Regions from separate parts of the Streptomyces sp. NBC_01775 genome, predicted to be linked through region 2. Evidence: predicted binding sites of a transcription regulator. Region 2 holds the regulator's gene; the other holds the start of a gene.
The links. The regulator HrcA, encoded in region 2, represses chaperone genes, less so after heat shock. The targets are predictions, from matches to a motif close to TTNGCACTCNGNNNNNCNGAGTGCNAA.

Region 1: the regulator HrcA is predicted to act here: its motif matches at 13,710-13,736, upstream of OHB04_RS24370 (FmdB family zinc ribbon protein).

The regions. Positions count from the first base shown of each region.
Region 1 covers NZ_CP109104.1:5,442,329-5,458,059, reverse strand. Annotated here, with positions in the region: tRNA gene OHB04_RS24425 (tRNA-Ala) at 326-399, opposite strand; gene OHB04_RS24420 (hypothetical protein) at 473-2,140, opposite strand; gene OHB04_RS24415 (GNAT family N-acetyltransferase) at 2,307-2,936, opposite strand; gene OHB04_RS24410 (MogA/MoaB family molybdenum cofactor biosynthesis protein) at 2,933-3,607, opposite strand; gene moaC (cyclic pyranopterin monophosphate synthase MoaC) at 3,604-4,113, opposite strand; gene glp (molybdotransferase-like divisome protein Glp) at 4,180-5,520, opposite strand; gene galU (UTP--glucose-1-phosphate uridylyltransferase GalU) at 5,524-6,426, opposite strand; gene OHB04_RS24390 (5-formyltetrahydrofolate cyclo-ligase) at 6,518-7,132, shown strand; gene OHB04_RS24385 (penicillin acylase family protein) at 7,179-10,004, opposite strand; gene OHB04_RS24380 (potassium/proton antiporter) at 10,469-11,977, shown strand; gene OHB04_RS24375 (MFS transporter) at 12,300-13,679, shown strand; gene OHB04_RS24370 (FmdB family zinc ribbon protein) at 13,798-14,121, shown strand; gene OHB04_RS24365 (S-methyl-5'-thioadenosine phosphorylase) at 14,188-15,024, shown strand; gene OHB04_RS24360 (RcpC/CpaB family pilus assembly protein) at 15,366-15,731, shown strand, end outside.
Region 2 covers NZ_CP109104.1:6,330,000-6,345,730, reverse strand. Annotated here, with positions in the region: gene OHB04_RS28165 (nitronate monooxygenase) at 1-156, opposite strand, end outside; gene dnaJ (molecular chaperone DnaJ) at 369-1,499, opposite strand; gene hrcA (heat-inducible transcriptional repressor HrcA) at 1,500-2,516, opposite strand; gene OHB04_RS28150 (MBL fold metallo-hydrolase) at 2,712-3,464, shown strand; gene OHB04_RS28145 (DUF3097 domain-containing protein) at 3,511-4,359, shown strand; gene hemW (radical SAM family heme chaperone HemW) at 4,432-5,673, shown strand; gene OHB04_RS28135 (SpoIIE family protein phosphatase) at 5,708-7,681, opposite strand; gene OHB04_RS28130 (ATP-binding protein) at 7,853-10,312, shown strand; gene OHB04_RS28125 (response regulator) at 10,309-10,905, shown strand; gene OHB04_RS28120 (AMP-dependent synthetase/ligase) at 10,976-12,862, opposite strand; gene lepA (translation elongation factor 4) at 13,114-14,982, opposite strand; gene rpsT (30S ribosomal protein S20) at 15,178-15,444, shown strand.

The sequences.
Region 1 (15,731 bases), 890 kb from region 2:
TCGACGCCCCGCCACACGCCGCCCGCCGAAGCCGCACCGGTCGTCCCAGCCGGACTGCCACCCCCACGGCAACCCGCCAAACCCTGAGCAGACACAACAACCGCAGACCGCCACCACCAGCCCCGGGCCCCCGGGGCACCTTGCGATGCGCACAACACCCTGCACCGCCCCGGCCGGGCCGGGCCGACCAGACCCTCGACGGACCTCATCTCCCACCCCGAACGCCGTCGAACAGACCCCGGAAACGACGAAGATCCCGACCGATCATGAAGATCAGCGGGATCTCGTGAACCGCTCCCGAGCGAACTCAAGAACGGTCGTGCGGTGGACCTGAGGGGATTTGAACCCCTGACCCTCTCGTTGCGAACGAGATGCGCTACCGGACTGCGCCACAGGCCCTTGCGACGTGTGAAACCTTAGCATCCTGGTCGGGCCGTGAGGAAATCCGTTCCTGTGCTGGTCACAGGGGCGATCACTCGTTGGCGGCGCGGGGGCGGTCCTCTTCCTCGTACTGGTCGAAGAGGGGGGTCCGGCTCCGGTCGCGGGTGCGGCGGGGGCGGTGGGCCTGCTCGGATTCGGTCTGGTCAGGGGTGGTGGGCGACTGCTCGGCCGCCGGGACGGTGCTGGAGCGGGCCGAGCTCCACGCGTCCGGGGCCTCCAGGTCGACTCCGCGGGTGGTGCGGGGCGCGACCGGGGCGCTCACATAGGTCGGCAGGGGCACGGGAACGGGCTCCCAGCCCTCGCCCTCCGCGTTCTCACGGTCCCGTGCGCGCTGCTGGTCGACCCACTCGGCGTGGTCGGTCTGCTCTACGAGCGCGCGCCGCTCGGCGGCCTCCTGCTCCTCGGCCCTGGCGCGGGCCCGCCGTTCTTGTGCTTCATCCGGAGCAGCCTCACGACGGGCCTCTCCGTGCGGGCCTTGCCGGGCATTCGATGCTTCATCCGGTGCGACAAAGCCGTCACGAGCGTCCCGGGCCTCGCCCCGGCCGGTCCGTACGACGTGTCCGTCTCTGCCGGGCTCGGTTTCCGGGCCGGCCTCCACCTCGTACTGCGGGGCCTGGCGTCGGCCGGAGGGGGCCGGTGCTCCGCCGCCTGGGGGTCTGCGCTCGCGCAGCAGGCGGGCCGCGGCCTCGGCGCGCTGACGGTCCATGGTGAAGGCGAACCGACGGCGTTCCTGGCCCCGGAGATGGGCGATGTAGGCGCTCAGCAGCACCGCGGGCACGGCGGGCACCCACAGCAGCGCGAGTCCGCCGACGGCCGCGACGACGGCACCGGCGGTGAAGCCCAGGAAGAGGAGCATGGTCGTGCGCCGCCGCCGGGCCAGCAGTCTGGCGCGCTTGGCCTGCTTGGCACGCTTGGCGTCCAGCGCCGCAGCGCGCGCTTCCGCTCCGGAGGGCGCCTGGTCACGGACAGCACCCGGGGCGGCCTGCTCGCGCCCCAGCTGGCCCTGCCCGGCGCCGGGCTCTTCGTAGGCGCCGTGCGCCCCGTCCGGAGACGCGTACGAGCCGTGCGACCCGTCCGGCGCTCTCCGCACATCGCCGCGTTCCGCATGCGAGCCGTACTCGCCGTGCGGGTCGTGCGGCCTGCGCTGATCCCGTGCCTCGCGCTGCCCCCGCGCGGAGCGGCGCTCGGCCACGTCCCCGCGCTCACGCACCTCCTGGCGGCGCTGCTGTCCCCGCGAGTCACCCGCGCCGGGCTCGGCAGCGCGGCCGTGACGTTCGACCGGGCGGTATGCGCGTACCTCGGTCGGCATCTCGGAGCCGAGCGCGCTGACCATGGTCTTGGGGTCGGCGAATCCCCGGACGTCCACTGCCTCCTCGGCGGCGTCCGGGTCTCTCCGGTGCGCGTCATCGTCGTAGCCGTCGGGCTCGGCCGGTCCGCTCCGTCCGGCTCCGGACCCGGCGTGCGCTCCCGGCGCGGGCGGGTCGTCGGTCTCACGCGCTTCGCGCGCCTCGCGCCGCTCCGCGTCCTTCGCGTACCGACGCTCCATCCCGGCCTTGCCGGACAACAGCCGGATAGCGGTGCTGAAGCGTTCCGTCGGACGGGCTTCGTTCAACTCGTCCTGCCGGCGAAGCCACATCGGCACCAAGTAGGCGGCCCAGGCCCCGACGATGACTGCGTAGATGAGGCCACTGCTGCTCACCCTCACACGGTAGAGGGGATTGCATGAGCCCATCTGCCAAATACTGCGGTGTGTCGCACGATCTGGCTGATCTCTCCAACTTTTTTTGTGATTGCTGAGCTACACAACGCGAAATGTGGCCGATTAATGGCCGGGGTGAGACCGTTCAGTGCTCAATATCGAACATTTATTTTATTTCCGTTGAGCGTCCGGGACTCGCCCTGTGCCAGCGCGTAAGCAGCCCTTCCGGTACTTCCTCCGCCGTGAGGGCGAACACCAGGTGGTCGCGCCAGGCACCGTCGATGTGGAGATAACGCGGGCGGGTGCCCTCTTCCCTGAAGCCGAGTTTCTCCACGACGCGACGGCTCGGAGCGTTCTCCGGGCGGATACAGATCTCGATACGGTGCAGCCCGACGGAGCGGAAACAGTGGTCGACGGCGAGCGCGACAGCCGTCGGCATGACGCCCCGGCCGGCGACGGCGCGGTCGATCCAGTATCCGATATGGCCCGAACACATCGATCCCCAGGTGATTCCGGCGACCGTCAGCTGGCCGGCCAGCTGCCCCTCGTACTCGATGACAAAGGGCAGCATCCGGCCGGCCTGTGCCTCGCCGCGCAGATGGCGGACCATCTGGCGGTAGGTGGGGCGCCGCGGGGGCAGCTGGCCGGGCGGGGTCGGCGGGATCGTGGCCTCCCAGGGGCGCAGCCAGTCGCGGTTGCGCTGATTGACGTCGCGCCAGGCACGCTGGTCGCGCAGCCTTATAGGACGGAGGGCTGTGGGGCCGTCCGCCAGCTCGGCAGGCCACGGTGCGTTCAGCGGGGGTCGTCCCCTCTGGGTTCGCCGGGCTCCAGGGGAGCGCTCGGCTCAACCGGATGCCTTGGCCCGGCGGAGCGGCTCGGTTCAGCCGGATGGTCGCCGCCGTGGATCTGGTCGACGGCGTGCCGCAACAGGCGTGCCAGAACGGCCAGTCCATCGCGGACGCCGCCCGTGGAGCCGGGCAGATTGACGATGAGAGTGCGGCCCGCCACGCCTGCCGTGCCGCGGGAGAGTGCGGCCGTGGGCACCTTGGCGAGGCCCTGTGCCCGGATGGCCTCCGGAATTCCGGGGATCTCATAGTCCAGGACGGCGCGGGTCATCTCGGGAGTGCGGTCGGTGGGCGAGATTCCGGTGCCGCCTGTGGTGAGGACGACGGCGTATCCGGCCTCGACCGCCTCCCGGAGCGCCTTTTGGACCGGCTCACCATCCGGTACGACCGTTGGGCCCTCCGCGACGAAGCCCATCTCTGTCAGACCTTCGACAAGAAGAGGGCCGCCTTTGTCCGCGTAGACGCCGGCGGAGGCGCGGTTGGAGGCGGTGACGGCCAAGGCGCGGTGTGCGGCGGCCACGGGCAGGCGCCGCCCCTGCTCGCCGTGACCGGCCTGCGGCTGCCCGTGGCCGTCGTGGCGGGGCTGGCGCCGATCGGGCTGGTGCTGGTCGGGACCGCTCACGCGTCCTCCTCGTCCGCCGGGAGTTCCCGTGTCCAGTCTCCCGACTTCCCGCCGGTCTTCTCCTCCACTCGTACATCCGTGATGGTCGCCGACTTGTCGACGGCCTTCACCATGTCGATGACCGTCAAAGCGGCGACCGTAACCGCCGTGAGGGCTTCCATTTCGACGCCGGTGCGGTCGGTGGTCTTCACCTGGGCGGTGATCTCCACGGCGTCGTCGGCAACCGCGAGGTCGACCTTCGCACCGGATACCGCGAGGGGATGGCACAGGGGGATCAGTTCGGGCGTCTTCTTGGCGCCCATGATCCCGGCGATCCTGGCGGTGGCGAGCGCGTCCCCCTTGGGCATCCCCTCGCCCCTGAGCAGCTCGATGACGTGGGACGACACCAGCACGCGTCCCGTGGCCCGGGCTGTCCTCGCCGTCACGTCCTTGGCGGAAACATCGACCATCCGGGCAGCCCCGGACGCGTCGACGTGCGTGAGGTGCTGCTGCTGGGGGCTGCTCATCGTTCTCCCGGTCCGGTGCTGTGCCCAGACACGGTACCGGCACGGGCAAGAGCCGGACCCGCTGCCTCAGTCGAGGGGGATGACGGTCACTTCCTCGCCGGAGGCGGCTTCGGCCGTCTTCTCGGGGATGTCGATCAGCGCGTTGGCCTGCGCCAGGGAGGCGATCAGGTGGGAGCTCGCGCCGCCGACGGGCCGTACGGTGCCCATTTCGCCGCTGTCCTGGGGCGGGGTGTAGTCGCCGCGCAGGAACTGCCGCTTCCCCTCCGGGGAGGTCAGCGCGGTCTCGGTCTCCAGGCGGGCGTTTACGGTCCGGCGCCGGACGGGCTCGTACCCCATGAGGGCGCGCAGCGCCGGGCGTACGAACAGTTCGAAGGAGACGTAGGCGCTCACCGGATTGCCGGGAAGAGTGAGGATCGGCGTGCGGTCGGGGCCGATCAGGCCGAAGCCCTGGGGCTTGCCGGGCTGCATGGCCAGGCGCCGGAACTCCACGCCGTCACTCGCGCCGTCCTGGCCCTCCTCGTCCTCGCCGCCGCCGAAGGCGTCGACGCGGGAGAGTGCTTCCTTGACGACGTCGTAGGCGCCGACGCTGACGCCTCCGCTGGTGACGACGAGGTCGGCCCGGATGAGCTGGTCCTCCAGGGTGAAGCGCAGGGTCTCGGCGTCGTCGGCGACGGCGCCGACGCGGTAGGCGATGGCGCCCGCGTCCTGCGCCGCCGAGGTCAGCACGAAGCTGTTGGAGTCGTGGATCTGGCCGGGGCCCAACGACTCCCCGGGAGCGACCAGTTCGCTCCCGGTGGACAGGACGACCACCCGGGGGCGCGGCCGGACCTTGACCGCGCCGCGTCCGATGGCCGCGAGCAGGCCGATCTGCGGGGGCCCGAGGACCGTGTCCGCGGTGAGTGCGACCGTGCCGGCCTTCACGTCGCTTCCCTTGGTGCGCACATGCTGGTGCGGGATGACGGGGCGGTGCACGCGGACCTCGCCCGATGCATCCTCCGGTGCGTCGCTGCGCGCCCGCATGGCATCGGCCGGGCCTTCTCCAGTGCCGCCGTCGGTCCACTCGACGGGGACGACGGCCTCGGCGCCCGGAGGCAGGGGGGCGCCGGTCATGATGCGGGCTGCCTGGCCCGAGGAGATCGACGGCAGGTCCGCGCTGCCCGCCGCGATGTCGCCGATGACGGTGAGCACGGCGGGGAAATCCTCGCTGGCGCCCTGGACATCGGCGATGCGTACGGCGTAGCCGTCCATGGAACTGTTGTCGAAGGGCGGGAGGGCCGCCGGCACGATGACGTCCTCGACCAGGACGCACCCTTGCGCGTCGAGGAGCTTCAGCTCGATGGGGTCCAGGGGACGGATGCTGCGGAGGATGTCCTCCAGATGCTCATCGACCGACCAGGTCTTGCTCAAGACTTACATCTCCTCGCTGACGTAACTGCGCAGCCAGTCCCGGAAGTCCGGGCCCAGGTCCTCACGTTCGCACGCGAGCCTGACGATGGCACGCAGATAGTCGCCCCGGTCACCGGTGTCGTAGCGACGGCCGCGGAAGACGACTCCGTGTACGGGGCCGCCGAGCGAGGTGTCAGAGGCGAGGGACTGGAGGGCGTCGGTGAGCTGGATCTCGCCGCCGCGCCCCGGCTGGGTCTTGCGCAGGACCTCGAAGACGCCGGGGTCGAGGACGTAGCGGCCGATGATCGCGAGGTTGCTGGGGGCCTCGTCCGCCGAGGGCTTCTCCACGAGATCGGAGACCCGGACAACGTCCTGGTCCGAGGTGGGGTGGGCCGCGGCGGCACCGTAGAGGTGGATGCTCTCGGGCTCGACCTCCATGAGCGCGATCACACTGCCGCCGTGCTCCTCCTGGACCTCGATCATCTTGGCGAGGAGAGGGTCGCGGGGGTCGATGAGATCGTCTCCGAGCAGCACCGCGAAGGGCTGGTCGCCCACGTGCGGGGCCGCGCACAGGACCGCGTGGCCGAGGCCGCGCGGGTCGCCCTGACGCACGTAGTGCATGGTGGCCAGGTCGCTGGATTCCTGGACACGGTCGAGCTTGGCGGCGTCTCCCTTGTCGCGGAGCACCTGCTCCAGCTCGTAGTTGCGGTCGAAGTGGTCCTCAAGAGGGCGCTTGTTGCGGCCTGTGACCATCAAGACGTCCGAGAGACCGGCTGTCGCGGCCTCTTCCACCACATACTGGATCGCGGGCTTGTCGACGACAGGGAGCATCTCTTTCGGCGTGGCCTTGGTGGCTGGCAGAAAGCGGGTGCCCAGGCCCGCCGCCGGGATGACAGCTTTGGTGATCCGAGTACGGGTAGTAGTCATATCCCGCACGATAACCGCTGACTTGTACCTGGAAGGTAAGCGCCCACCAAGTTTGTTGCTGTATGCGAACAAGAGAGGGTTTTAGTACCAGATGAGCCAGTCGGCTTCCTCGGACCAGCGTAGTAAGCGGGAGTTGCGGCGCGGTGTCCTCGCGGTGAGGGCCGCCTTGACCGCGGATGACGTACAGGAGTCGGCGCGCTCCCTGGCGCGGCACGTGCTGGAGCTGCCGGAGCTGGCACACGTCACTTCGGTCGCCGCCTACGTCTCGGTCGGTACGGAACCCGGCACCGGGCCGCTCCTGGAGGCGCTGCGCGACCGCGGCGTGTCCGTGCTGCTTCCGCTGCTGCTACCGGACAACGACCTGGACTGGGCGCCGTACGAGGGCCCTGAGACGCTCGTACGGGCCGAACGCGGGCTGCTGGAGCCCTCCGGGCCGAGGCTCGGCCCGGACGCCGTGACCGGGGTCGACGTGGTGCTGCTGCCCGGCCTGGCGGCCGACCGGCGCGGGCTGCGTCTGGGGCGTGGCGCCGGATGCTACGACCGTGTCCTGGCCCGGCTGGCGGCTTCCGGGGCGGGGCCTGTGCGCGCGGTGCTGCTCTACGAGGGCGAACTGCTCGACCACGTGCCCGGCGAGGCGCACGACCGCCCTGTCGGACTGGCGGTCACCCCCGGCGGCGTGCACCGCTTCGGGGGCGACCCGGCCTGAGAGTCCCTCAAAGGGCGGCCTCCGAGGGACTCTCCGGAGTGCGGCCTCAGGGCGTGAGGGCCATCTGGTCCTCGGTGGCCTTGTTGACGGCCTTCTCGCCGTAGGGCCACTTCAGGAGTTCACCCTTGGCCCATTTGTCGGTCTGGTCCGTGTAGTGCTCGTGATAGGCGTGACCGGATGCTCCGGTGAGGTTGATCCACCGGGAGTTGTCCAGGTCGTTCAGGTCGACGACCATCCGCATCGAGGGCACCCAGGTGACGTCGTATCCGCCTGCCGCGTTCCATCCGGTGGCGTTGACGGCGGCCTCGCCCCCGCCGAGGTCCCAGGGGCCCCGGTTGAAGACCCACTGCATGTAGCCGGGGCCCGAGGTGCCGATCGTCTGATGCTTCAGCATCAGCCGGTGCAGCCTGCCCCAGCTCCAGGTGTTGATGTCCTTGCCGAGCTTGGAGGTCAGCTCCCAGCGGGCGTCCTTCATGGCGTGCGCCAGCAGGTCGTCACGGTTCTTGTCGCCGTCGCGCCGCAGGGTGCCCTGGGTCTTCCACCACTCGCTGTCCGGATGCTTCACCAGTTTGCGAACCACCTCGAACCAGCGGTCGCCGCCGTCCGGCTGCGCCGTGTCGGCCGGGCGCTGCCCGCACTCGCGCACCAGGCGGGCGTTGCCGTCCAGGTCGTCGAGCGGACCGGACTCGTCGGAGGGTGCCACGTTCAGGCAGTCGCCCTTGACGCGCAGCTCCTTGGGGAGCTTGTTGCCGAAGGCGAGCATGAGGAGGTTGCGCCATACCGCGTTGAAGTAGGCGGCGGGGGCCGAGTCGGAGTCCTGGGTGTAGTCCCAGCCCTCCAGCAGTTCCTGCGCCTCGCGTACGTACTTGTCGTCGACCTCGATCTTCAACAGGTAGGGCACCAGCAGCTTGGCGATCTCGCTGCTGTTGTCCATCTGCATCGTCTCCATGTCGCCCATGGAGATCTTGCCGCCGTCCTTGATCTTCGACTGGATGAGGTCGTTGATCCGCTGGCTGCGCGCCCCGTAGCCCCAGTCGTCCGTCAGCAGGTAGGGGTATTTCTCGCGGTCCACGACGGCCTGGTTGGCGGTCACGATGTAGCCGCGCGACGGGTTGTACTCCCAGGGCAGGGAGCGCTGCGGGATGTACCCCTTCCACCGGTAGCGCCTGTCCCAGCCGGGTGCGGGGTAGCGCCCGTCGCCGGCGCCGCGCACCGGGATGCGGCCGGGTGCCTGGTATCCGATGTTGCCCTTGGTGTCGGCGTAGATGAGGTTCTGCGAGGGGACGGCGAAGCCGCTGGCGGCCTCGCGGAACTCCTTGAAGTTGCTCGCCTTGTTGAGCTTGAAGACGGAGTCCATGGTCTTGGAGGGCTCCAGGGCCGTCCATCTCAGCGACACCGCGTAGCCGTCGCCCCTGTCGGGTGCCGCGTTGCCGACGGGGGCCTCGTCACCGACCTTGCGCAGTTCCTTGTCGCGGTCGGAGACGATCGGCCCGTTGTTGGTCTCCCGCACGGTGATCTTGCGGCTCTTGCCGCCGGCGACCTTGATGGTCTCCTGCCGGGTGCGGTAGGGCACTTCCTTGCCGTCGTACAGGTACTTGCCGTCCTTGACCTTCTCCAGGTACAGGTCGGTCACGTCGGCGCCGAGGTTGGTCAGACCCCAGGAGATGTCCCGGTTGTGGCCGATGACGACTCCCGGCATGCCGGAGAAGGTGAAACCGGAGGCGTCGTAGGGGCAGGAGGCGTCGACGGTGCGGCAGTGCAGGCCCATCTGGTACCAGACCGAGGGCAGTTGCGGCGCCAGGTGCGGGTCGTTGGCGAGCAGAGGCTTGCCGGTGGTCGTGTATTTCCCGGAGACCACCCAGGAGTTGGAGCCGATCCCGCTGCCGTTGGGCCCGAGCAGACCGGGGATCTCGTCCAGCTTCTTGGCGACGGTGTCGAGTTGGGTGCCGGCACCCTGAGCGGCTTGTCCGGCGCCCTGAGCGCCGTTCCCGGCACTCCGGGCCCCGGGAGCCGGGGCGTCCCCCCCGGTGCCCGTGGAGGGCCCCTGCGAGCCTGTGCGGGACCGGGGGGCGCCGGGTCCCCCAGTCCCTCCTGCCCCGCCCCGGGAGCCGGGAGTGTCCTTGGCCTTCGGGTCGAACTTCTTGGTGGCCGGGTCCACCGCGCCCTTGTCGACGACGGGCTTGTTCCGGTCGTAGGGGTAGCTCGGGTACAGATCCTCGATCTGCTTCTTGGTCAGCCGGCTGGACATCAGCGCTCTGTCGGTCTCGTCCGACATGTTGCCGCGCAGGTCCCAGGCCATCGCCTTGAGCCAGGCCACGGAGTCGACCGGTGTCCAGGAGTGCGGCTTGTAGCCGTCGCCCTCCAGGTCGAGTGCCGCGTACTCGGCGGAGAGCGCCGAGCCCTTGTGGTTCTTGAGGTAGGCGTTGACACCCGCCGAGTAGGCCTTGAGGAAGTCCCTGGTCTTGGCCGGGAGTTGCTTGTACTCCTTCTCCGCGACCTCGCGCCATCCGAGCGTGCGCAAGAAGGCGTCGGTCTCCACCTGGCTGTCGCCGAACATCTCCGACAGACGCCCGGCGGTCATGTGGCGGCGTACGTCCATCTCCCAGAAGCGGTCCTGGGCCTGGACATAACCCTGAGCCAGGAAGAGGTCCTCGGCCTTGTCCGCGTAGATCTGGGGGATTCCGCTTCCGTCCCGCTTCACGCTCACCGGGGCGGCGAGGCCCTTGAGTTTGAGCGAGCCCGTCGTCTGCGGGAAGGAGTCGCGGACGGTACTGACGCCCCAGTAGGTCCCGCCTCCGATGCCTGCCACAAGCAGCAGCACGACTGCGATCACGATCAGACGGGCGCGTCGCGAGGTCTTCTTGGCGGGCATCGCTGTCCTTCGAGGGGGCAGGGCGGACCTTGGGCTGGGTGGCGGACGGGATCGATCCGTACGGAGCAACCATAGGACGACCTTCGGCGCGCCCGGACAGCGAGTCGCCAACTGCGGATCTCCGGGGTGGGCATATTCAAGCGATGGTAAATTGTTAGCTACCCAAACGAACTAGAGGTTCGGGGACAACTGTCCGGAAGCGGTGGGTCAGCCATGGGCAGGGCGTTAAGAATCCGTTAGGAAGACATCAGGAGGCCGTCAGAACGACCCGCACCGCCGCCGCCGTACCCCACGTGCCCGCCACCGGGTTCCCCGTCCGCCCCACCCGGACGCAGCCCTATGGCGGACCGGCCCACGGCCAACTCCCAAGAGCACACCGGATACACGCCGAACCGCACGGACCGCGCCCACCAGACACCGGCCGTGCACCGAGGAGAGAAGCCCCCGGAAGAGAGGACCGCGCCCTGACCGTCGACAGCCTCAACCAACTACTGCTCTTCAGCGCCCTCGTCCTGCTCGTCGCCGTCGCGGCCGTCCGCCTCTCCTCCCGCAGCGGGCTCCCCAGCCTGCTGATCTACCTCGGGATAGGCGTGGCCATAGGGCAGGACGGAATCGGATTCGGCTTCTCGGATGCCGAGCTGACCCAGGTTCTCGGATACGCCGCCCTTGTGGTGATCCTCGCCGAGGGCGGGCTCAGTACGAAATGGCGCGACATCCGACCTTCTGTCCCGGCGGCTGCCGTGCTGTCGACGTTCGGCGTCGGCGTGAGCGTCACCGTCACCGCCCTCGCGGCCCACTACCTGGTAGGGCTTCACTGGCAGGCGTCGCTCCTGATGGGCGCCGTGGTCTCCTCGACGGACGCCGCGGCGGTCTTCTCAGTGCTGCGCAAGGTGCCACTCCCCCGGCGGCTCACCGGAGTGCTGGAGGCCGAGTCCGGCTTCAACGACGCACCCGTCGTGCTCCTGGTCGTCACCTTCTCCTCGCTCGACGCCCTGCACCACCCCTGGTACTTCCTGGCCGGCGAGATCGTCATGGAACTGGCCATCGGCCTCCTGGTGGGACTGGTTGTGGGCAAGCTGGGTGAGTTGGGAATGCGCCATGTGGCACTGCCCGCCTCCGGCCTCTACCCGATCGCCGTACTGGCGCTGTGCGTGCTCGCGTACGCCGGGGGCGCCCTGGCGCACGGATCCGGATTCCTGGCGGTCTACGTCGCGGCGCTCATCCTCGGCAACGGAAAACTGCCGCACCGTCCCGCGGTGCGCGGCTTCGCGGACGGCATGGCCTGGATAGCGCAGATCGGACTGTTCGTCCTGCTGGGCCTGCTCGTCACTCCGCACGACCTGTGGAAGGACTTCTGGCCGGCCATGCTGATCGGGCTGGCACTGACCCTGGTCGCGCGCCCGCTTTCGGTCTTCCTCTGCCTGGAGCGGTTCCGCATCTCCTGGCAGGACAAGGTGCTGCTGTCCTGGGCAGGGCTGCGCGGCGCGGTGCCCATCGTGCTGGCGACCATCCCGATGGTCGCCGATGTCTCCGGAAGCCAGCGCATTTTCAACATCGTCTTCGTGCTGGTCGTCGTCTTCACCGTCCTCCAGGGCCCCAGCCTGCCCTGGCTCGCGCAGAAGCTGCGGCTGAACGAGGCGGACGAGGCGGAGGACGTCGACATCGAATCGGCGCCCCTGGAGCGGCTGCGGGGCCATCTGCTGTCCGTCTCCATCCCGGAGTCCTCCCGGATGCACGGCGTAGAAGTGGCCGAACTGCGCCTTCCCACGGGTGCGGCCGTCACCCTGGTGGTACGCGGCGGGACGAGCTTCGTCCCCTCGCCCACAACAGTGCTGCGCCACGGCGACGAACTGCTGGTGGTCGCGACGAACGAGGTCCGGGACGCCGCGGAGCGCCGCCTGCTGTCGGTCAGCCGGGGCGGCAAGCTCGCCGGATGGCTGGGCACGGGCGGGAGTACGGCTCTGCGGGGGTAGCTGCCGGGTCGAGGCGGGGCGGCCCGGAGTGGAGTGGAGTGGTCCGGCGTGGCCCGGGGTGGTCCGGTGTGGCTCAGGCCCTGCCGGGCCGCCGTCCCGGGCCCTCCGGCTCGCTTTACCCAAGCCTGACCAGAGCGGTTATCCTCATAACGGAAAGATTCACCCCAACTCTGTCTGAAGCAGAGCTGGCGCGACCGCTCGGCGGCCACGGTCCGACTGCCCACCCCGCAACGGACCGGGTATCTACCCCGGTCATGCGCGAGAGGACAGCTCTCGGCGCGTCACCGTGACACGCGCCACCAGGCGGCAGAAAGGCCCGGCCGTGGAAGCCCCGGCCACCACGACTGACGACGCGCGCCCCGACCGGCGCTCCCCCGAACGCCCCGGATACGGACACCTCCTGCGCACAGAAGGCGCCTGGTCCTTCCTCCTTCCCGGTTTTCTGGCCAGACAGCCCTTCGCGATGCTCACCATCGGCATCGTCCTGCTGGTGGAACACACCTCCGGCTCGTTCGGGCTGGCCGGGGCCGTGTCGGCCACGGCCGGCATTTCCATGGCCCTCATCGCGCCGCAGAGCGGCAAGCTCGCCGACCGCTTCGGCCAGGGCGCGGTGCTGGTGCCGCAGGTGTTCCTGCACGCGCTTGCCGTCGGCGTTCTGATCACGGTGGCGCTCCTGGACGCCCCCCTGTGGGTCTTGTTCGCGGCAACCGTCCCCGCCGGAGCCACCGCGCCGCAGATCAGTCCCATGGTGCGGTCCCGCTGGGCGGCGCGCCTGCGGGGCTCGCCCCTGATGAACACGGCTGCGGCCTTCGAGTCGGTGACGGACGAGTTCACGTTCGTCGTCGGACCGGTGCTGGCGACAGCGCTGTGCACCGGGGTTCATCCGGCTGCCGGACTGATCGCGGAGGCCACGGTCTCCCTCCTGGGAGGGCTGGTCTTCGCCGCGCAGCGCCGTACCCAGCCCGTCCCGGCCCGGGCCGGCCTCGCCCGGCGTCGGGGACCCGGCGAGGACGGCGAAGACCTCAAGGGGGCGAAGGGTTCCGTCGCACCGGATGAAGCCGGTTCTCCGGCGTCCGCGCTGGCCGTGCCCGGTACGCGGGTGCTGATCGCCGCCGTACTCGGCATCGGAATGGTCTTCGGCGGAATGCAGGTCTCCCTGACGGCGTTCACCGAGTCGACAGGGCAGCCGGGCATCAACGGCGTCATGTACGGCGTCTTCGCTGCGGGCAACATGCTGGCGGCGGTCGCCGTGGGCACCATCCGGTGGAAGCGCGGGCCGCAATCCCGGCTGCTGATTGCCTACCCCGCTCTCGTGGCGGCAGCGGCGCTGATGGCGGTGGCGTCGCAGCTGGGGCCGTGGACGGCGCTGCTGGGCGCGCTCGGAATGCTGACCGGACTGTGTGTGGCGCCGTGCATGATCACCTGTTTCACGCTGATCGAGACGCTGGTGCCCGCAGGAGCGCGTACCGAGGCGTTCACCTGGCTGACCGGAGCCATCGCGCTGGGCCAGGCCGCCGGTTCGACGGTGGCGGGCCAATTGGCGGACCGTGCGGGAGCCGTCACCGGATTCCTCGCCCCTTTCGCCGGAACAGGCTTGGCGCTCCTTGTGCTGCTGGCCTTCCGGAAGGCGCTCCGTTCCCCGGACAGCGGGCGGGTGGCGGCGCGTGGGCTGGGTCACCGAACGGCGGTCCCGGTGGACTGACGCGCGGGAATACTGCACTATGGACCGTCGTTAGCACTCAACGAGTGAGAGTGCCAGGAGGAAGAACGTGCCGACGTACCAGTACCAGTGCACCGAGTGCCGCGAGGGCCTCGAAGTGGTGCAGAAGTTCACGGACGACTCGCTGACCGTGTGCCCGAACTGCGAGGGGCGCCTCAAGAAGGTCTTCTCGGCCGTCGGCATCGTCTTCAAGGGCTCCGGCTTCTACCGCAACGACAGCCGCAGCTCCTCATCGAGCAGCAGCCCTGCCCCGGCCGGCTCCTCCTCGGACTCGTCCGCCAAGAACAGCGACTCCAAGGGCTCGGATTCCTCGTCCTCCTCGTCCACCTCGGACTCGTCCTCGTCCAGCTCCTCCTCTTCGGAGTCGAAGTCCTCGGGGAAGAGTGAGAGCAAGAGCACTCCGAAGGCGAGCACGTCGGCCTGAGACCGGCCCTGACGCCCCTCACGGCCCCCTGCCAGGGGGGCCTACGCGCCCCTTTAGGGTGACGGCATGAGCGAACAGGCAGAGATCGGCGTCATCGGCGGATCCGGCTTCTACTCCTTCCTCGACGACGTGACCGAGGTCACAGTAGAAACGCCGTACGGACCTCCGAGCGACTCCCTCTTCCTTGGTGAGACCGGCGGCCGGCGGGTGGCCTTCCTCCCCCGGCACGGGCGCGGCCACCACCTGCCGCCCAACCGCATCAACTACCGCGCCAACCTGTGGGCGCTGCGCTCCGTGGGAGTACGCCAGGTCGTCGCGCCCTGCGCTGTCGGCGGCCTCCGGCCCCAGTACGGACCAGGCACGCTTGTGATCCCCGACCAACTCGTGGACCGCACGAAGTCGCGGGTCCAGACCTACTTCGACGGCGAGCCGCTGCCCGACGGCAGCGTGCCCCAGGTCATCCACGTCACCTTCGCCGATCCGTACTGCGAGACGGGCCGCCAGGCTGCCCTGCGTGCGGCGCGGGGACAGGGCTGGGAAGCGGTCGACGGGGGCGCGATGTGTGTGATCGAGGGCCCTCGCTTCTCCACGCGCGCCGAGTCGCTCTGGCATGCCGCGCAGGGCTGGTCGGTGGTGGGCATGACGGGCCACCCCGAGGCGATCCTGGCCCGGGAGCTGGAGCTGTGCTACTCCTCGCTGGCGCTGGTCACGGATCTGGACGCGGGGGCGGAGACCGGCGAGGGCGTCTCCCACGAGGAGGTGCTGCGGGTCTTCGGCGAGAACGTGGGCCGCCTGCGCGATGTCCTCTTCGACGCGGTGCGCGAACTGCCCACCGCCGACGAACGCAAGTGCGCCTGCGGTGCGGCACTGGGCGGGCAGGAGCCGGGCTTCACACTGCCCTGAGACTCTCAGGACGTCGGGGGCTTGAGGGCGCTTGGGCCTGCGGCCTGGGGCCTGGGCTCGCGAGCCGCCGGGGGCCGGGCTGCGGTGAACCGCGGGGGTCCATGGGGCGGAAGCCCGCGGGGCGTGGGGGCCCGTGGGGCGTGGGGGCCCGTGGTGAGGCGTGGGGCCCGTGGGGCGTGGAGCGGCCATTCTGGGGTGCGGAGGGACACGTTCGGGTGGCGGGGTTATCCACAAAAGCCACGCCGTCCACAGATCTCAGGGCCCGTCAGCGGGATTTCGCAGGCGAGGGCAATCTAGCCACAGAAGGCCGTGACCAGGCGGTACTTCACCTGTGATGGCTGGTGGTGAGCGCTGTGCCCCGATCCCGAAGCTCTTTTCCGTCCCGTACGTCCCTCTCCGCGCCTGTCCCCGGGTTCCCGCCCGTGCGGGCGGGACGGGGCAGCCGCAGGTCGCGCCGCCGAGGCGCGCCGGCCCCCCGGCGGCGGGTGCTGTCAGCCGGGCTGGCGGTCTGTGCCGCGGGAATCGCGGTCGCCGTCCCCGACAGCGGCACGGCGCGGGAGAGCGAGCCCCGGCGGGCGGACGGGCGCGGGCCTGCCAGTGAGAGATCTGTCACGCCTCAACCGTCGGATCCGGCTGCGGTATCCGCCCCGGTCCGGATCTCCGACGCGGCCACGGTCCGTCTGCTGAGCCCTGGCGACCGGATCGAT
Region 2 (15,731 bases):
CGCGTCCGGCGTCTTGTACCCGCCGGCGAGAAAGCCCAGACCGCCCGCCTCGCTGACGGCCGCGGCCAGCTCGGGGCGGGAGACGCCGCCGGCCATCGGTGCCTGGATGACGGGATACTCGGTCAGCTCGGAGAGCGTAGGCAACGAGGTGGACATGGGCCTTATCCTGTCACGCTCCTCTACGCCCCCTGCACGCCGCGTCACCAGCACCGAGGCGGCCCAGGGCCCACTCAACACCCGTTACGGCGCCCCCGGGGGACAACCCCCGGACCCCCGGCCGAGGAACCGACTCCCAGCCCTCAACGCCCGCTACAGCACCCCCCGGGGGACAACCCCCGGACCCCCGGCCGAGGAACCGGCCCCAGCCCTCAACGCCCGTTGAAGGCGTCCTTCAGGCGGGAGAACAGCCCCTGCTGTCCCGGCTGAAACTGGCCGGTGGGCCGTTCCTCGCCGCGCAGTTTCGACAGGCGCCGGAGCAGTTCCTCCTGCTCGGGCTCCAGCTTGGTGGGGGTGGTGACCTCGACGTGGACGATCAGCTGGCCCCGGCCGCCGCCGCGCAGATGCGTGATGCCGCGCTCGTGGAGCGGGACCGACTGGCCGGACTGGGTGCCGGGGCGGATGTCGATCTCTTCCATGCCGTCCAGCGTCTCCAGCGGCACCTTCGTGCCGAGGGCCGCCGCCGTCATGGGGATGGTGACCGTGCAGTGCAGGTCGTCACCGCGCCGCTGGAAGGTGGAGTGCGGGGTCTCGTGGATCTCCACGTACAGGTCGCCCGCCGGGCCGCCGCCGGGGCCGACCTCGCCCTCGCCTCCGAGCTGGATACGGGTGCCGTTGTCCACGCCCGCGGGGATCTTCACGGTCAGGCTGCGCCGCGAGCGCACCCGGCCGTCGCCCGCGCACTCCGGACAGGGGGTGGGCACGACCGTGCCGAAGCCCTGGCACTGAGGACACGGGCGCGAGGTCATGACCTGGCCCAGGAAGGAGCGGGTGACCTGGGAGACCTCGCCGCGACCGCGGCACATGTCACAGGTCTGCGCCGAGGTGCCGGGCGCCGCGCCCTCGCCGCTGCACGTACCGCAGACGACGGCGGTGTCCACCTGGATGTCCTTGGTGGTGCCGAACGCCGCCTCGTCCAGGTCGATGTCCAGCCGGATCATGGCGTCCTGGCCCCGGCGCGTGCGCGAGCGCGGGCCGCGCTGCGAGGCGGTGCCGAAGAAGGCGTCCATGATGTCGCTGAAGTTGCCGAAGCCGCCGCCGAACCCTCCGGCGCCGCCCGCCGCGCCCGAGGCCGGGTCGCCGCCGAGGTCGTAGACCTGCTTCTTCTGCGGGTCGGAGAGCACCTCGTAAGCGGTGTTGATCTCCTTGAACCGCTCCTGGGTCTTCGGGTCCGGATTGACGTCCGGGTGCAGCTCGCGTGCGAGCCTGCGGAAGGCCTTCTTGATTTCGTCCTGCGAGGCGTCGCGCTGCACGCCGAGGACCGCGTAATAATCCGTCGCCACTTACGACTCCGCGAGGATCTGTCCGACGTACCGTGCCACTGCGCGTACAGCTCCCATCGTTCCGGGGTAGTCCATGCGGGTCGGTCCGACCACGCCAAGTTTGGCGACTGCTTCGTCGCCCGAACCGTAGCCGACCGAGACGACCGATGTGGAACTCAGTCCCTCATGCTGGTTCTCATGCCCGATTCGTACGGTCATACCCGGGTCCTTGGCCTCCCCGAGCAGCTTCAGCAGAACGACCTGCTCCTCCAGCGCCTCCAGGACGGGGCGGATGGTCAGCGGGAAGTCGTGTCCGAAGCGGGTGAGATTGGCGGTGCCGCCGATCATCAGCCGCTCCTCGGTCTCCTCGACCAGGGTCTCCAGCAAGGTCGCCAGCACGGCCGAGATCGTGCCCCGGTCGTCCGCGTCGAACGACTCGGGAAGATCCTGCACCAGGGAGGGGACCTCGGTGAAACGCTGGCCCACCACGCGGCTGTTGAGCCGCGCGCGCAGGTCGGCGAGCACCGTCTCACCGATCGGCGCCGGGCAGTCGATCAGGCGCTGCTCGACCCGGCCGGTGTCGGTGATCAGCACCAGCATCAGCCGCGCCGGGGCCAGCGCCAGCAGCTCCACGTGCCGCACCGTCGAACGGGTCAGCGAGGGGTACTGCACGACGGCGACCTGCCGCGTGAGCTGGGCCAGGAGGCGGACCGTGCGCCCCACGACGTCGTCGAGGTCGACGGCGCCGTCGAGGAAGTTCTGGATGGCGCGCCGCTCCGGCGAGGACAGCGGCTTGACTCCGGCGAGCTTGTCGACGAAGAGGCGGTACCCCTTGTCGGTGGGGATACGGCCCGCGCTGGTGTGCGGCTGGGCGATGAAGCCCTCGTCCTCCAGCGCCGCCATGTCGTTACGGACCGTGGCGGGGGAGACCTGGAGATTGTGCCGCTCGGTGAGGGCCTTGGAGCCCACGGGCTCCTCCGTGCCGACGTAGTCCTGGACGATGGCGCGGAGCACCTCAAGACGGCGCTCGCTGAGCATGACGCACACCTCCCGTCCGGCCGCGGTTCTGGATTCCGTCCCTGGCACTCTCCGTTCGGGAGTGCCAGGATCCCTGTGCCAGTGTACGGCCGGTCGCCACAGCCAGGGCAAGGGCCGCCCGATCGAGCTGGCTCGACCGTACCGCGCGGGGCCCGGGGGCAGGCGTTGCCGGCCCTGTGCCGTTAGCGTCGTCGTATGGAGCCGGATCGGGAAGACGCGGGGCGGGATCCGTCCGCTCCCCTCGCGGACTGGGAGCGGATCGCACCGGGTGTGGTCCGCCGCAGGCTGCCGCAGTGGGACGCGACGGTGGGCGCGGTCGGGGGCGAGGACGAGGTGCTGGTCATCGACACCGGCTCCTCCCTGCGCGAGGGCGCCGGGATCCGCGCGGACGTACGGGCCCTGCTGGGCCGCCCGGCGACCCGGATCGTGCTGACCCACCCGCACTTCGACCACGTCTTCGGCACGGCCGCCTTCTCCGGCGCTCAGGTGTACGGCGCCGTCGGCGTCGGCGAACTTCTCGTCCGGCAGGCCGAGTCGCTGCGCGACGACGCCGTGGCGCACGGCCTCCTGGAGGACGAGGCGGCGGAGGCGGCCGACGTCCTCGTACCGCCGCACCATCCGGTCTGCGGCGAGCTGACCCTGCCCCTGGGCGGGCGCGAGGCCGTCCTCGCCAACCTCGGCCCCGGACACTCCGGGCACGACCTGGCGGTGCTGGTGCCGGGCTCGCCCGACGTCGTCTTCTGCGGGGACCTGGTGGAGGAGTCCGGCGAGCCCCAGGCGGGCCCGGACGCGCACCCGGCCCGCTGGCCGGAGGCGCTGGACCGGCTGCTGGCGCTGGGCGGCGAGGACGCGGTGTACGTGCCGGGGCACGGCGCGCTGGTGGACGCCGCGTTCGTCCGCGCACAACGCGAGTCACTGGCGCGCCGGTTCGAGTCCTGGACCGGATAGCCCCGGATTCCGCGCAGGCGCACGGGCCGCATAGCAGAATGTGCCCATGCGCAGCCGCTACGACAGCCCCGACCTCACCCCTCCGTGGAAGCGGAAGCAGCCGGTGCCCGAGGTGCCCGCCGACCGGGATCTGGTGGTGGAGGAGGTCACGACCGGATTCTGCGGTGCGGTCATCCGGTGCGAGAAAACCGCCGAGGGCCCGACGGTCACCCTGGAGGACCGCTTCGGCAAGCACCGCGTCTTCCCCATGGCCCCGCGCGGCTTCCTGCTGGAGGGCCGGACGGTGACCCTGGTCCGTCCGGGCGCAGCCGCCTCCGCCACGGCCCCCTCGGGCCCGCGCCTGACCGCCTCCGGCTCCCTCGCCGTACCCGGCGCCCGCGCCCGGGTGGCCCGCGCGGGCCGCATCTACGTCGAGGGACGGCACGACGCCGAGCTGGTCGAGAAGGTGTGGGGCGACGACCTGCGCATCGAGGGCGTCGTCGTCGAGTACCTGGAGGGCGTCGATGACCTGCCCGCCATCGTCGAGGCGTTCTCGCCGGGCCCTGATGCCCGTTTGGGCGTCCTGGTGGACCACCTCGTGCCCGGTTCGAAGGAGTCCCGTATCGCGGCGGAGGTCGCGGGGGACGGTGCGGGCGATGTGCTGGTCGTCGGCCATCCGTACATCGACATCTGGGAGGCCGTGAAACCCTCGTCCGTCGGCATCGCCGGATGGCCCCGGGTGCCGCGCGGTACCGACTGGAAGCACGGCGTGTGCGAGGGCCTGGGCTGGGCCCTCAACACGGGCGCCGCCTGGCAGCGCATCCTCGGTGCCGTCCACACCTACAAGGACCTGGAGCCGGCGCTCCTGGGACGGGTGGAAGAGCTGATCGACTTTGTGACGGCGCCGGAGGGGTAGCCCCCGCCCCGGCTTCCACGGGCCCCTTCCCCTGCAAGCCGGGGAAGGGGCCCGGCAGGGGACAATAGACGCATGCCCTCCGCACTCCCCGACGGCGAAGCCGTGCCCGAGGACGGCTCCCTGCCGCCCTCCGCGCAGGAAAACCGCACGTCACACCCCCTCGGCATCTACATCCACGTGCCCTTCTGCGCCTCTCGCTGCGGCTACTGCGACTTCAACACCTACACGGCCACCGAGCTGCGCAGCGGCAAGGACGGCGTCCTCGCCTCGCGCGAGAGCTACGCGGAGACCCTCACCGAGGAGATCCGCCTGGCCCGCAAGGTGCTGGGCGACGACCCGCGTCGGGTCGAGACGGTCTTCGTCGGCGGCGGAACGCCGACGCTGCTGCCCGCCGCCGACCTGTCGCGCATGCTGACCGCCGTCAAGGACGAGTTCGGGCTGGCCGAGAACGCCGAGGTCACCACCGAGGCGAATCCGGAATCCGTCGATCCCGCCTACCTCAGCGCGCTGCGCACGGCCGGCTTCAACCGGATCTCCTTCGGCATGCAGAGCGCCCGCCCCCACGTGCTGAAGATCCTGGATCGCACGCACACCCCGGGCCGCCCGGAGGCATGTGTCGCGGAGGCCCGCGCCGCGGGCTTCTCGCACGTCAATCTCGACCTGATCTACGGCACCCCCGGCGAGTCCGACGAGGACTGGAGCGCCTCGCTGGACGCCGCGCTCGGCGCGGGGCCCGATCACATCTCGGCGTACGCGCTGATCGTCGAGGAGGGCACCCAGCTCGCGCGGCGTATCCGGCGCGGCGAAGTGCCGATGACGGACGACGACACGCACGCGGACCGCTATCTGATGACCGAGGAGCGGCTCTCGGCGGCCGGTATGGAGTGGTACGAGGTCTCCAACTGGGCGACGAGGGGCGACGAGACGGCCCGCTGCCGGCACAACGAGCTGTACTGGAAGGGCGCCGACTGGTGGGGCGCGGGACCCGGCGCACACAGCCATGTGGGCGGGGTGCGCTGGTGGAACGTGAAGCATCCGGCCGCGTACGCGCAGGCCCTGGCGGAGGGCCGATCCCCGGGTGCGGGGCGCGAGCTGCTCTCGCCGGAGGACCGGCGCGTCGAGCGGATCCTGCTGGAGCTGCGGCTCGCGCGGGGCTGCCCGCTCTCCCTCCTCGCACCGGATGGTGCGAAGGCGGCACGTCAGGCGCGGGACGACGGGCTGCTGGAGCCCGGCCACTACGAGGCCGGCCGCGCGGCCTTGACCCTGCGCGGCCGGCTCCTGGCCGACGCGGTGGTCCGGGACCTGGTGGACTGACCGGCCGCACCACCGGCCCGTTTCCCGGCCGCCCTCAGCGCGTGGCCGGTTCCGCACCCTCCGGATCCGAGGGGCCCGAAGAGCCGGAGGGCCCCGAAGAACCGGAGGGCCCCGAAGAACCCGTCGTGTCCTCCCGCGCCCCAGGCGCCCCGAGGGGTGGCGCCCGCAGCACCAGCATGGCCAGGTCGTCCGTCGGCGGGCCGGGCGCGAAGCCGTGCACGGCGCGGCGTACGCGTTCGGCGGTGTCCGTGGCGTCCAGCTGTTCGCAGCCCGCCAGGACCGTGGCCAGCCTGTCACCGTCGTCGAACAGCCGTCGGCCCGACCGGCGTTCGGTGACGCCGTCGGTCACGCACAACAACGTGTCCCCCGGGTGGAGCGTGAAGGTCTGGCTGTCGTAGGTCACCTCGCGCATCACGCCCAGGAGCAGTTGTGGCAGCGCCGCGGCCCGTACGGTGCCCGAGGCCTCCCGCACCAGCGGCAGCGGGTGTCCCGCGCAGGCGACGGTGCAGTCCACCGACCCCGCGCGGAAGGACAGCTCGCCGTAGATCAGGGAGAGGAACCGTGCCTGTTCGCCGATCTCGCGGTTGAGGCGGTCCAGGGTCTCGGGCACGGAGTAGCCCTCGCGGGCGAGCAGCCGCAGCACGGGGCGGGCGAGGCCGGTGACGACGGCCGCCTCCGGGCCGTTGCCGCACACGTCGCCGAGCGCGAAGCGCCAGCTGCCGTCGGCCAGTCGCAGCAGGTCGTAGAAGTCGCCCCCGGCCCAGGCCCCTTCGCCCGCGGGCTCGTAGACCAGTGCCGTCTCCAGGCCGGGTACGTGCATCTCCTCGCTGGGCAGCAGCCCGCGCTGGAGGACTTTGCTGATGGTGGCCTGGAGGGTGTAGCGGCGCGCGGAGAGGACGGCGAGGGCCACCCGGCGCGCGAAGTCCTCGACGAGGCCCATGACCTCGTCCGGTATGCGTGACAGCTGCCCGCGGCCGATCACCAGGGTGCCGACGGCGCGCCCGCCCACCACGAGGCGGCACATCACCGAGGCGCCGGAGCCGTCCTCGGCGCCCGCCCCCTCGGGCCAGCGCCAGGGGACGGCCTGACCGGGCAGCGCGCGGGGCACCAGGGCGGGCGGCTCCTTCTCCAGCTCGGCCCGCAGCCCTTCCATGCGGCTCTCCTGCGCGTGCCAGACGCGGGCCAGCCTCGGCAGGCGCGCGCGCTCGCTGTCCTCCAGCCATACGGCGCACCAGTCGGCGAAGCGGGGCACCATCAACTGCCCGGCGAGCGAGGCGACCTTGTCCTCGTCGGTGTGACCCGCGAGCAGGTCGGACGCCTCGGCGAGGAAGGAGAGCGCGCCGTTGCTCGTCCACTCGGGGTGCGCCGGTGCGCCGGTCCGGTCACCGGACGCACCGTCGTGCGCGTCCCCGTACTCATCCCGGTTCGCGTCCCCGTGCGCGGCGTCGTACGCATCCCCCTGCGCGCCCCGGTGCGCGCTGTCGGGTGCCTCGTCGAGCCCGTCGTAGCCGTCCGTGTCCTCGGCCGGGCCGAGCTGGAACCACACGGCCTTGCGGTCCCTGCGATAGCTGATGCCCCACTCCTTGGCCAGCGTGCTCACCAGCCGCAGGCCGTAGCCGTGGCCCGCCTCGCCACGCGAGGTGACGGCGCGGGCCGGATGGCGGTCGGTGACCTCGGCGTAGACGATCCCCGAGGCGTATCTGCACTCCAGTTCCACGGAGGTGCCCGCGTGCACGACCGCGTTGGTCACCAGCTCGCTGACCAGCAGCACCGTGTCATCCATCAGCGGGCCGCGCGGGCCCCATTCGTCGAGCGCGGCCTGGGCGAAGCTGCGTGCCGCCGCAGCAGCCAGCGCGTTGCCCGGCAGCTCGGTCCTTACCGTCCGTGAGATCTCACGCGGTCCTGGGACGGCGACGGCGGTCTCCCCTGCCACCCGCTTCCTGGCCCGCTCCCCCGGCGCCATGGGTCCGCGTGAGCTTGTGGCCCCCGCGTCCTTAGCGCGCCTCATCGCACCCTCCCCCAGCTTCCCCAGCCGTCGGCCGGGCCTCGGCCGGGGAGATCCCCCCGGTCCCGGCGGGGGTCCGGCAGTTCTGTCAAACGCACTCAGCGCAGTAGGGCAAGAGTGACAGACTGGGCCCGCTCATATGCACCGAGTCACGGAAGTGGTGGGAATTGAGCCATGTCTTCCGATTTCGCAAAGCCCAGGGAACTCCCCGAAGCCGCCCCCGACCTGCGACCCGCGCTGACCGCGCTGACCGCGCTGTGCGACGGGAACTTCCAGGCCCGGGCCGTGCTGAGCGCCGAGTCGCTGTCGGGTCTGGGCAAGGACGACTGCCAGGCGCTGGCCGACGCCGTCAACGGACTCGCGGCACGGGTGGAACACCTCGGCTCCGAACTCGTGCGCGTCCAGCGGGAGGTGACCCGTCACGGGCGCATCGACGAGCGCCTCAGCGCCAGCCCCGGCACCGGATCGTGGACGGACACCGTGATCGCGGCAAACACGCTTCTGGACACCCTCACCTACCCGGTGGCCGAGGCGACGCGGGTGCTCACTGCCGTGGCCGAGGGCGATCTGTCGCCGCGGATCGAGCAGTACGACGGGCACCGCCCGATACGCGGCGAGCTGCGCCGGCTCGGCCGCACCGTCAACCGGGTCACCGGCCAGCTCGCGCTGTTCACCAGCGAGGTGACCCGGGCCGGTGTCGATGAGGACACCACCCCCGTCGACGGCAGGCCGGCGCCCCCGCACACCTCTCTGAGCGGGCTGTCGGGCAGCTGGCGGGCCGCGGCCGAGGCGGTCAACCGGATGGTGTCCGACCTCCGCGAGACGACCCGCGCCAAGGAGTGGCTGGAATCGAACCTGACCCGGCTGGCCGCGCTGATGCAGGGCCACCGCGACATCAGGGAGGTCGCCGAGCTGATCATGCGCGAGCTGCCGCCGCTGGTCGGCGCGCAGTACGGCGCCCTGTTCCTGGCCCGCGTCCCCAGCGGTGCGTCGGCCCCCTCGCAGGACGCCTCGGATCTCATCTACGTGGCGGGCTTCGGCACCACGGCACTGGAGAACCGCGGCTTGCTCGTCCAGGGTGCCCCGGCCCAGGGCCTGGTGGCGCAGGTGGCGGCGCAGAAGCGGCGGCTGCTGCTCACGGATGTGCCGCGCGGCTATCTGCCGATCGCCTCGGGGCTGGGCTCGGCCCCGCCCGGGTGTGTGGTGATCTTGCCCGTGCTGTACGAGGACCGGGTGCTGGGCGTGCTGGAGCTGGCCTCCTTCACCCCGTTCAGCGATATCCATCTGGCCTTCTTCGACCAGTTCATGCACACCATGGGCGTCGCCCTGCACACCATCCGCGCCAACACCGAGCTGTCGGAGAAGGCGGCGCTGCTGGCGGCCTCGTCCGAGTACAAGACGCAGTTCCTCGCGAACATGTCGCACGAGCTGCGCACCCCGCTCAACTCCCTGCTGGTGCTCGCCCAGCTGCTGGCCGACAACGAGGCGGGGAACCTCTCCCAGGAGGAGGTCCGCTTCGCGCAGACCATCCACCGCTCGGGCACCGATCTGCTCCAGCTCATCAACGACGTGCTCGACCTGTCCACCGTCGAGGCCGGCCGCATGGAGGTACGCCCCCAGCGGGTCACCCTGCTCAAGCTGATCACCTATGTGCACGACACCTTCCGCCCGCTCGCGCTCGACCGGGGTCTGGGCTTCACCGTGCAGGTCACCGACGGCACCCCGCGCGAGCTGTTCACCGACGAGCGCAGGGTCCAGCAGGTGCTGCGCAATCTGCTCTCCAACGCCTTCAAGTTCACCTCCGAGGGCCGGGTCGAGCTGCGGGTGGGACCGGTCCCGGGAGACCGGGAGAGGGTCGAGATGACCGTGTCGGACACCGGGATCGGGATCGCGCCCGAGCGCCTGGCGCTGGTCTTCGAGGCCTTCCAACAGGGCGACCGCTCCACGCACCGCACCTACGGCGGTACCGGGCTCGGCCTGTCCATCAGCCAGGAGATCGCCACCTTGCTCGGCGGGCGTGTCTCGGTCGAGAGCGAGCCCGGCAAGGGCAGCCACTTCACGTTCACGGTCCCCACCGGGCTGGCCGAGCCGCAGCCGGGGACCGTCATGGCCGTCCCCCACCCGCGTATCAAGGAAGTCACCCACGAGGTCGCCGGGAACGTCACGGACGCGGCACCCGACCACGGCGCACCGCCGCCGAGCCTGGCGCGCTGGCAGCGCGGCAGAGCGGCGGAGGTGCTGCCGCACACCAAGGTGCTGATCGTGGACGACGACATCCGCAACGTCTTCGCGCTCACCCATGTCCTGGGCCGCGTGGGCATGTCCGTGCGCTACGCGGAGAACGGCCGCGAGGGGCTGACCCGCCTCGGTGAGGGACCGACGACCGACTTGGTGCTGATGGACATCATGATGCCGGAGCTGGACGGCTACGAGGCGATCCGCACCCTGCGGGCCGACCCCCGCTTCGCGGCGCTGCCCGTCGTGGCGCTGACCGCGCAGGCCATGCCGGGTGACGACCAGCAGTCGTTGACCTCGGGCGCTTCCGCCTATGTGCCCAAGCCTGTTGACATCGATCTGTTGCTGAGTACCGTGCTCGCCCTGCTCGATCCGCAATCGTCTACGAGGCCGCAATGACCACCGGTATCACGGCGCGTACCACCGCCAGAGAACACGAAGCCAGCATCCTCCTCGTCGACGACATGGAGGACAATCTCGTCGCGCTGGAGGCCGTCCTCTCCGCGCTCCAGGTGCCCCTCGTACGTGCCGGCTCGGGTGAGGAGGCCATGAAGGCGCTGCTGCGGCAGGACTTCGCGCTGGTGCTGCTCGACGTGCTGATGCCGGGCATGGACGGCTTCGAGACGGCCTCCCACATCAAGCGGCTCGACCAGACCAAGGACATCCCGATCATCTTCCTGACCGGAGCGGAGACGGCGACCGACGCCGGGTACGCGTTCCGCGGCTACGCGACCGGCGCCGTCGACTACCTCACCAAGCCGTTCGACCCGTGGGTGCTGCGCACCAAAGTGGCGGTCTTCCTCGATCTGCACCGCAAGAACCGGCAGTTGCAGGACCTGCTCGACCACGAGCAGCACCGGCTCGACGACTTCGCACACCGCCTGGAGGTGGTGGAGGGCCACCTGTCCTCCAGCGACGACACCGAGCAGCTCGCGCGGCACGTGGCCGAGATGGCCGAGGCGCTGGAGGAGCTGCGCTGTGTCGAGCGCTGAGACCCGTTGCCGTGGGCCGCCCGCCCGTGCCGTCCGTCCGGGTCCCGTCCGCTTCTCGTCCCGTTCCGGCTCAGCGCTCGCGCGCTCCCGCGTACATCTCCTCGATCAGGTCGCCGAATTTCCGTTCCACCACGGGGCGCTTCAGCTTGAGGCTGGGGGTCAGCTCGCCGTGCTCGATGTCCAGGTCGCGCGGCAGCACCCGGAACTTCTTGATGGTCTGCCAGCGCTGGAGGCCGCTGTTCAGCTCCTCGACGTAGCCGTCGATGAGGGTGCGCACCTCCTCGGAGACGACGACGGTCTCGTACGGTTTGCCCTTGAGCGCCTCCTGGTCCGCGGCCCAGGCCATGATCGACGGCTCGTCCAGCGCGATGAGCGCGGTGCAGAAGTTCCGTCCGGCGCCGTGCACCAGGATGTTGGAGACGTACGGGCAGACCGCCTTGAACTGGCCCTCCGCCTCGGCCGGCGAGATGTACTTCCCGCCCGAGGTCTTGATCAGGTCCTTCTTGCGGTCGGTGATCTTCAGATAGCCGTCGTCGGACTGCTCACCGATGTCGCCGGTGTGGAACCAGCCGTCCTCCTCCAGGACTTCGGCGGTCTTGTCCGGCAGCCCGTGATAGCCCTGCATGATGCCGGGTCCGCGCAGCAGGACCTCCCCGTCGTCGGCGATGCGCACCTCGGTGCCGGGCATCGGCTTGCCGACGGTGCCGGTGCGGTAGTTGTCCGTGCGGTTGCAGAAGCTGGCGGCGGACGACTCGGTGAGGCCATAGCCCTCCAGCACCGGGATGCCGGCGCCCGCGAAGAAGTAGCCCAGGTCGGGGGCGAGCGCCGCGGAGCCGGAGACGCAGCCGACCATCCGGCCGCCGAACGCCTCCCGCAGCTTGCTGTAGACCAGGCGGTCGGCGATGGCGTGCTTGACCTTCAGCCCGGCGGGGGCCGAGGGGGTGCCGGTGCGGCGCTGGTTGTCCTGGGTGGTCCGCGCGTACTCGCGCGCGACCTCGGCGGCCCACTGGAAGATCTTGTACTTGGCGCTGCCGCCGGCCCGCGCCTTCTGCGCGACGCCGTTGTAGACCTTCTCGAAGATCCGCGGCACGGCGCACATCTTCGTCGGCTGGACGACCGGCAGATTCTCGATGATCTTGTCAACGCGGCCGTCGACGGCGATGACGTGTCCGGCGTCGATCTGCGCGGAGATCAGCATCTTGCCGAACACATGCGCAAGCGGCAGCCACAGATACTGCACATCGTCCGGGGTCAGCAGCCCCGTCTGCGGGATGGCCTTGGCCATGTACGACCAGGCGTCCTGTGCCAGCCGGACGCCCTTGGGCCGGCCGGTCGTACCGGAGGTGTAGATGAGCGTGGCCAGTTGGTCGGAGCGCAGCCCGCGCACCACGTCCGTGACCGCGTCCGGGTGCTTCTCGCGGTAGGCGGTGCCACGCCGCTCCAGCTCGGCGAAGGAGAGCACCCAGCCCTCCTCGGCCTCCTCGGGCGCCGGTTCGCCGTCGATGAGCACCACGTGCGCCAGCTTGGGCAGCTCGGCGCGGTGCTCCCGTACCTTCGCGAGCTGGGAGGCGTCCTCGGCGACCAGGACGGTGCTCTCGGAGTCGGCGAGGATGAAGGCCGTCTCCTCGGCGTTGGTGCTGGGGTAGACGGTCGTGGTGGCCGCCCCGGCGCACAGGATGCCCAGGTCGGCGAGGATCCACTCGATCCGGGTGCCGGACGCGATGGCGACCCGCTCCTCGGGGCCGACGCCCAGCTCCATCAGCCCGGCGGCGAGGGCGAACACCCGCTCGGCCGCCTCGCCCCAGCTGTACGAGCGCCACTCATCGGGTCCCTCACCGGAGGCGCGGATCACCGGATAGCGGTACGCCTCCGCGTCGGGCGTGGCCTCCACGCGCTCCAGGAAGAGCGTCGCCACGGAAGGCGGCCGGTTCTCGATCAGGGACTGTGTGTCGCTCACGACATCCTCCGGGGCCCGCGTCCTGCTGTGTCGGCTCGGCTCGTGCGTGCTGACTCGCCTTGGCTCGTCGCGCCGCGTGACTCGCTCGCGCTTATTTGACTCACGAGTAACTACTGAGCAGTGATCAGAGTAAAGGCAGCAGCCCCCTTACGTAAGGGGGCTGCTGCGGAGGACTGCCCTCGGGTACGCCGAGGGGCGCCGGGCGGGACGGCGGGGCCCGGCGCGCCGGGGGCCGAGGCGCGCGGGAGGAGCTACTTCTTGGCCTTGGCCTCGCCGCCGCTGTCGTCGGAGGACAGCGCGGCGATGAAGGCCTCCTGCGGCACCTCCACGCGCCCCACGACCTTCATCCGCTTCTTGCCTTCCTTCTGCTTCTCCAGCAGCTTGCGCTTACGCGAGATGTCGCCGCCGTAGCACTTGGCGAGGACGTCCTTGCGGATCGCGCGGATCGTCTCGCGGGCGATGACCCGGGCGCCGATGGCGGCCTGGATGGGCACCTCGTACTGCTGTCTGGGGATCAGCTCCCGCAGCTTGTTGGCCATGCGCGTGCCGTAGGCGTACGCCTTCTCCTTGTGCACGATCGCGGAGAACGCGTCCACCTTGTCGCCCTGGAGCAGGATGTCGACCTTGACCAGATCGGCGCTCTGCTCGCCGGTCGGCTCGTAGTCCAGCGAGGCGTAGCCCCGGGTCTTGGACTTCAGCGCGTCGAAGAAGTCGAAGACGATCTCCGCGAGCGGGAGCGTGTAGCGCAGCTCGACCCGGTCCTCGGACAGGTAATCCATGCCCTGGAGGTTGCCGCGCCGCGACTGGCACAGCTCCATGATCGCGCCGATGAACTCGCTGGGCGCGATCAGCGTCGCGCGCACGACCGGCTCGTGCACGGTGTCGAGCTTCCCCGTGGGGAACTCGCTGGGGTTGGTCACCACATGCTCGGTGCCGTCCTCCATGACCACGCGGTAGACCACGTTGGGCGCGGTGGCGATCAGGTCGAGGCCGAACTCGCGCTCCAGCCGCTCCCTGATCACCTCCAGGTGCAGCAGACCGAGGAAGCCCACGCGGAAGCCGAAGCCGAGCGCCGCCGAGGTCTCCGGCTCGTACGTCAGCGCGGCATCGTTGAGCAGCAGCTTGTCCAGCGCGTCCCGCAGCTCCGGATAGTCCGAGCCATCCAGCGGATACAGCCCGGAGAAGACCATCGGCTTCGGGTCCTTGTACCCGGGAAGCGCCTTCTCCGCGCCCTTGGCCAGCAGGGTGACGGTGTCACCCACCTTGGACTGGCGCACGTCCTTCACACCGGTGATCAGATAGCCGACCTCCCCGACGCCGAGCCCGTCGGCGGGCGTCATCTCGGGGGAGTTGGTGCCGATCTCCAGCAGCTCGTGCGTCGCGCCCGTCGACATCATGCGGATGCGCTCGCGCCTGCTGAGCTGCCCGTCGACGACCTTCACGTAGGTGACCACGCCGCGGTAGGCGTCGTAGACCGAGTCGAAGATCATCGCACGCGCCGGCGCCGCCGCGTCGCCGACCGGCGGTGTGACCTGGCGTACGACCTCGTCCAGCAGCTCCTCGACACCCTCGCCGGTCTTCGCGGAGACCTTCAGCACGTCCTCGGGCTCGCAGCCGATGAGGTGCGCCAGCTCGGCGGCGAACTTCTCGGGCTGGGCGGCCGGCAGGTCGATCTTGTTGAGCACGGGAATGATCGTGAGGTCGTGCTCCATCGCCAGGTACAGGTTGGCGAGCGTCTGGGCCTCGATGCCCTGCGCGGCGTCGACCAGCAGGACGCAGCCCTCGCAGGCCGCCAGCGAGCGGGAGACCTCGTAGGTGAAGTCGACGTGCCCAGGGGTGTCGATCATGTTGAGGATGTACGGGCTGCCCGCGTCCTCGCTGGGCGCCCAGGGCATCCGGACGGCCTGGGACTTGATCGTGATGCCCCGCTCGCGCTCGATGTCCATGCGGTCGAGGTACTGCGCGCGCATCTGCCGCTTGTCCACGACGCCGGTGAGCTGGAGCATCCGGTCGGCCAGCGTGGACTTTCCATGGTCGATGTGCGCGATGATGCAGAAGTTACGGATCAACGCCGGGTCGGTACGGCTCGGCTCCGGCGCGTTCGTTGGGGTCGCGGGCACGCAGTGTCCTGTCGGGTTTGGCCTGTCGGGTCTGGCGGCGAGGGCTTCGGGTCGTTCCGTTCGCCCCCATGGTCCCATGCGCGCGGGGTGCGACCGGATTGGGAGGGGCCGAAGCCCGGCTGGTAGCCTGGGCGACTGTGCCTTCTGGCACTGAGACGGAACTCCGAAGTACATCCGAACCGCAAAGGCTCATTCGTGGCGAACATCAAGTCCCAGATCAAGCGGATCAAGACCAACGAGAAGGCACGGCAGCGCAACAAGGCCGTCAAGTCCGAGCTGAAGACCGCGATCCGTCGCACCCGCGAGGCCGTGGCCGCCGGCGACGCCGTCAAGGCCGCCGAGGCGCAGCGGGTCGCCGGCAAGAAGCTCGACAAGGCCACCAGCAAGGGCGTTCTGCACAAGAACAACGCCGCCAACAAGAAGGCGGCGCTGGCCAAGCACGTGGCCACCCTCAAGGGCTGACCTCACCCCTTCCGGCTCCGGCGTATCCGGCGGGCCCTCTCTCTTCCGCCCTCGCCAGAGCCACCGCTTGAGACAGCGCGCCGCACGCGGCCTGCGTTCGCCACGCGGGTGCGGCGCACGAGCACCACACGAGGCCCCGTCTCCCCCCTTCCCCAGGGCGGAGACGGGGCCTTCGTCATGCGCCCTCCGCCATACGCCGGGCCGACCCCCTGCCTCATGTGGGGCCGCTGGTGGGCTGGGTGGGGTGTGGCTGGGTGGGGTGTGGCTGGGTGGGATGTGGCTGGGTG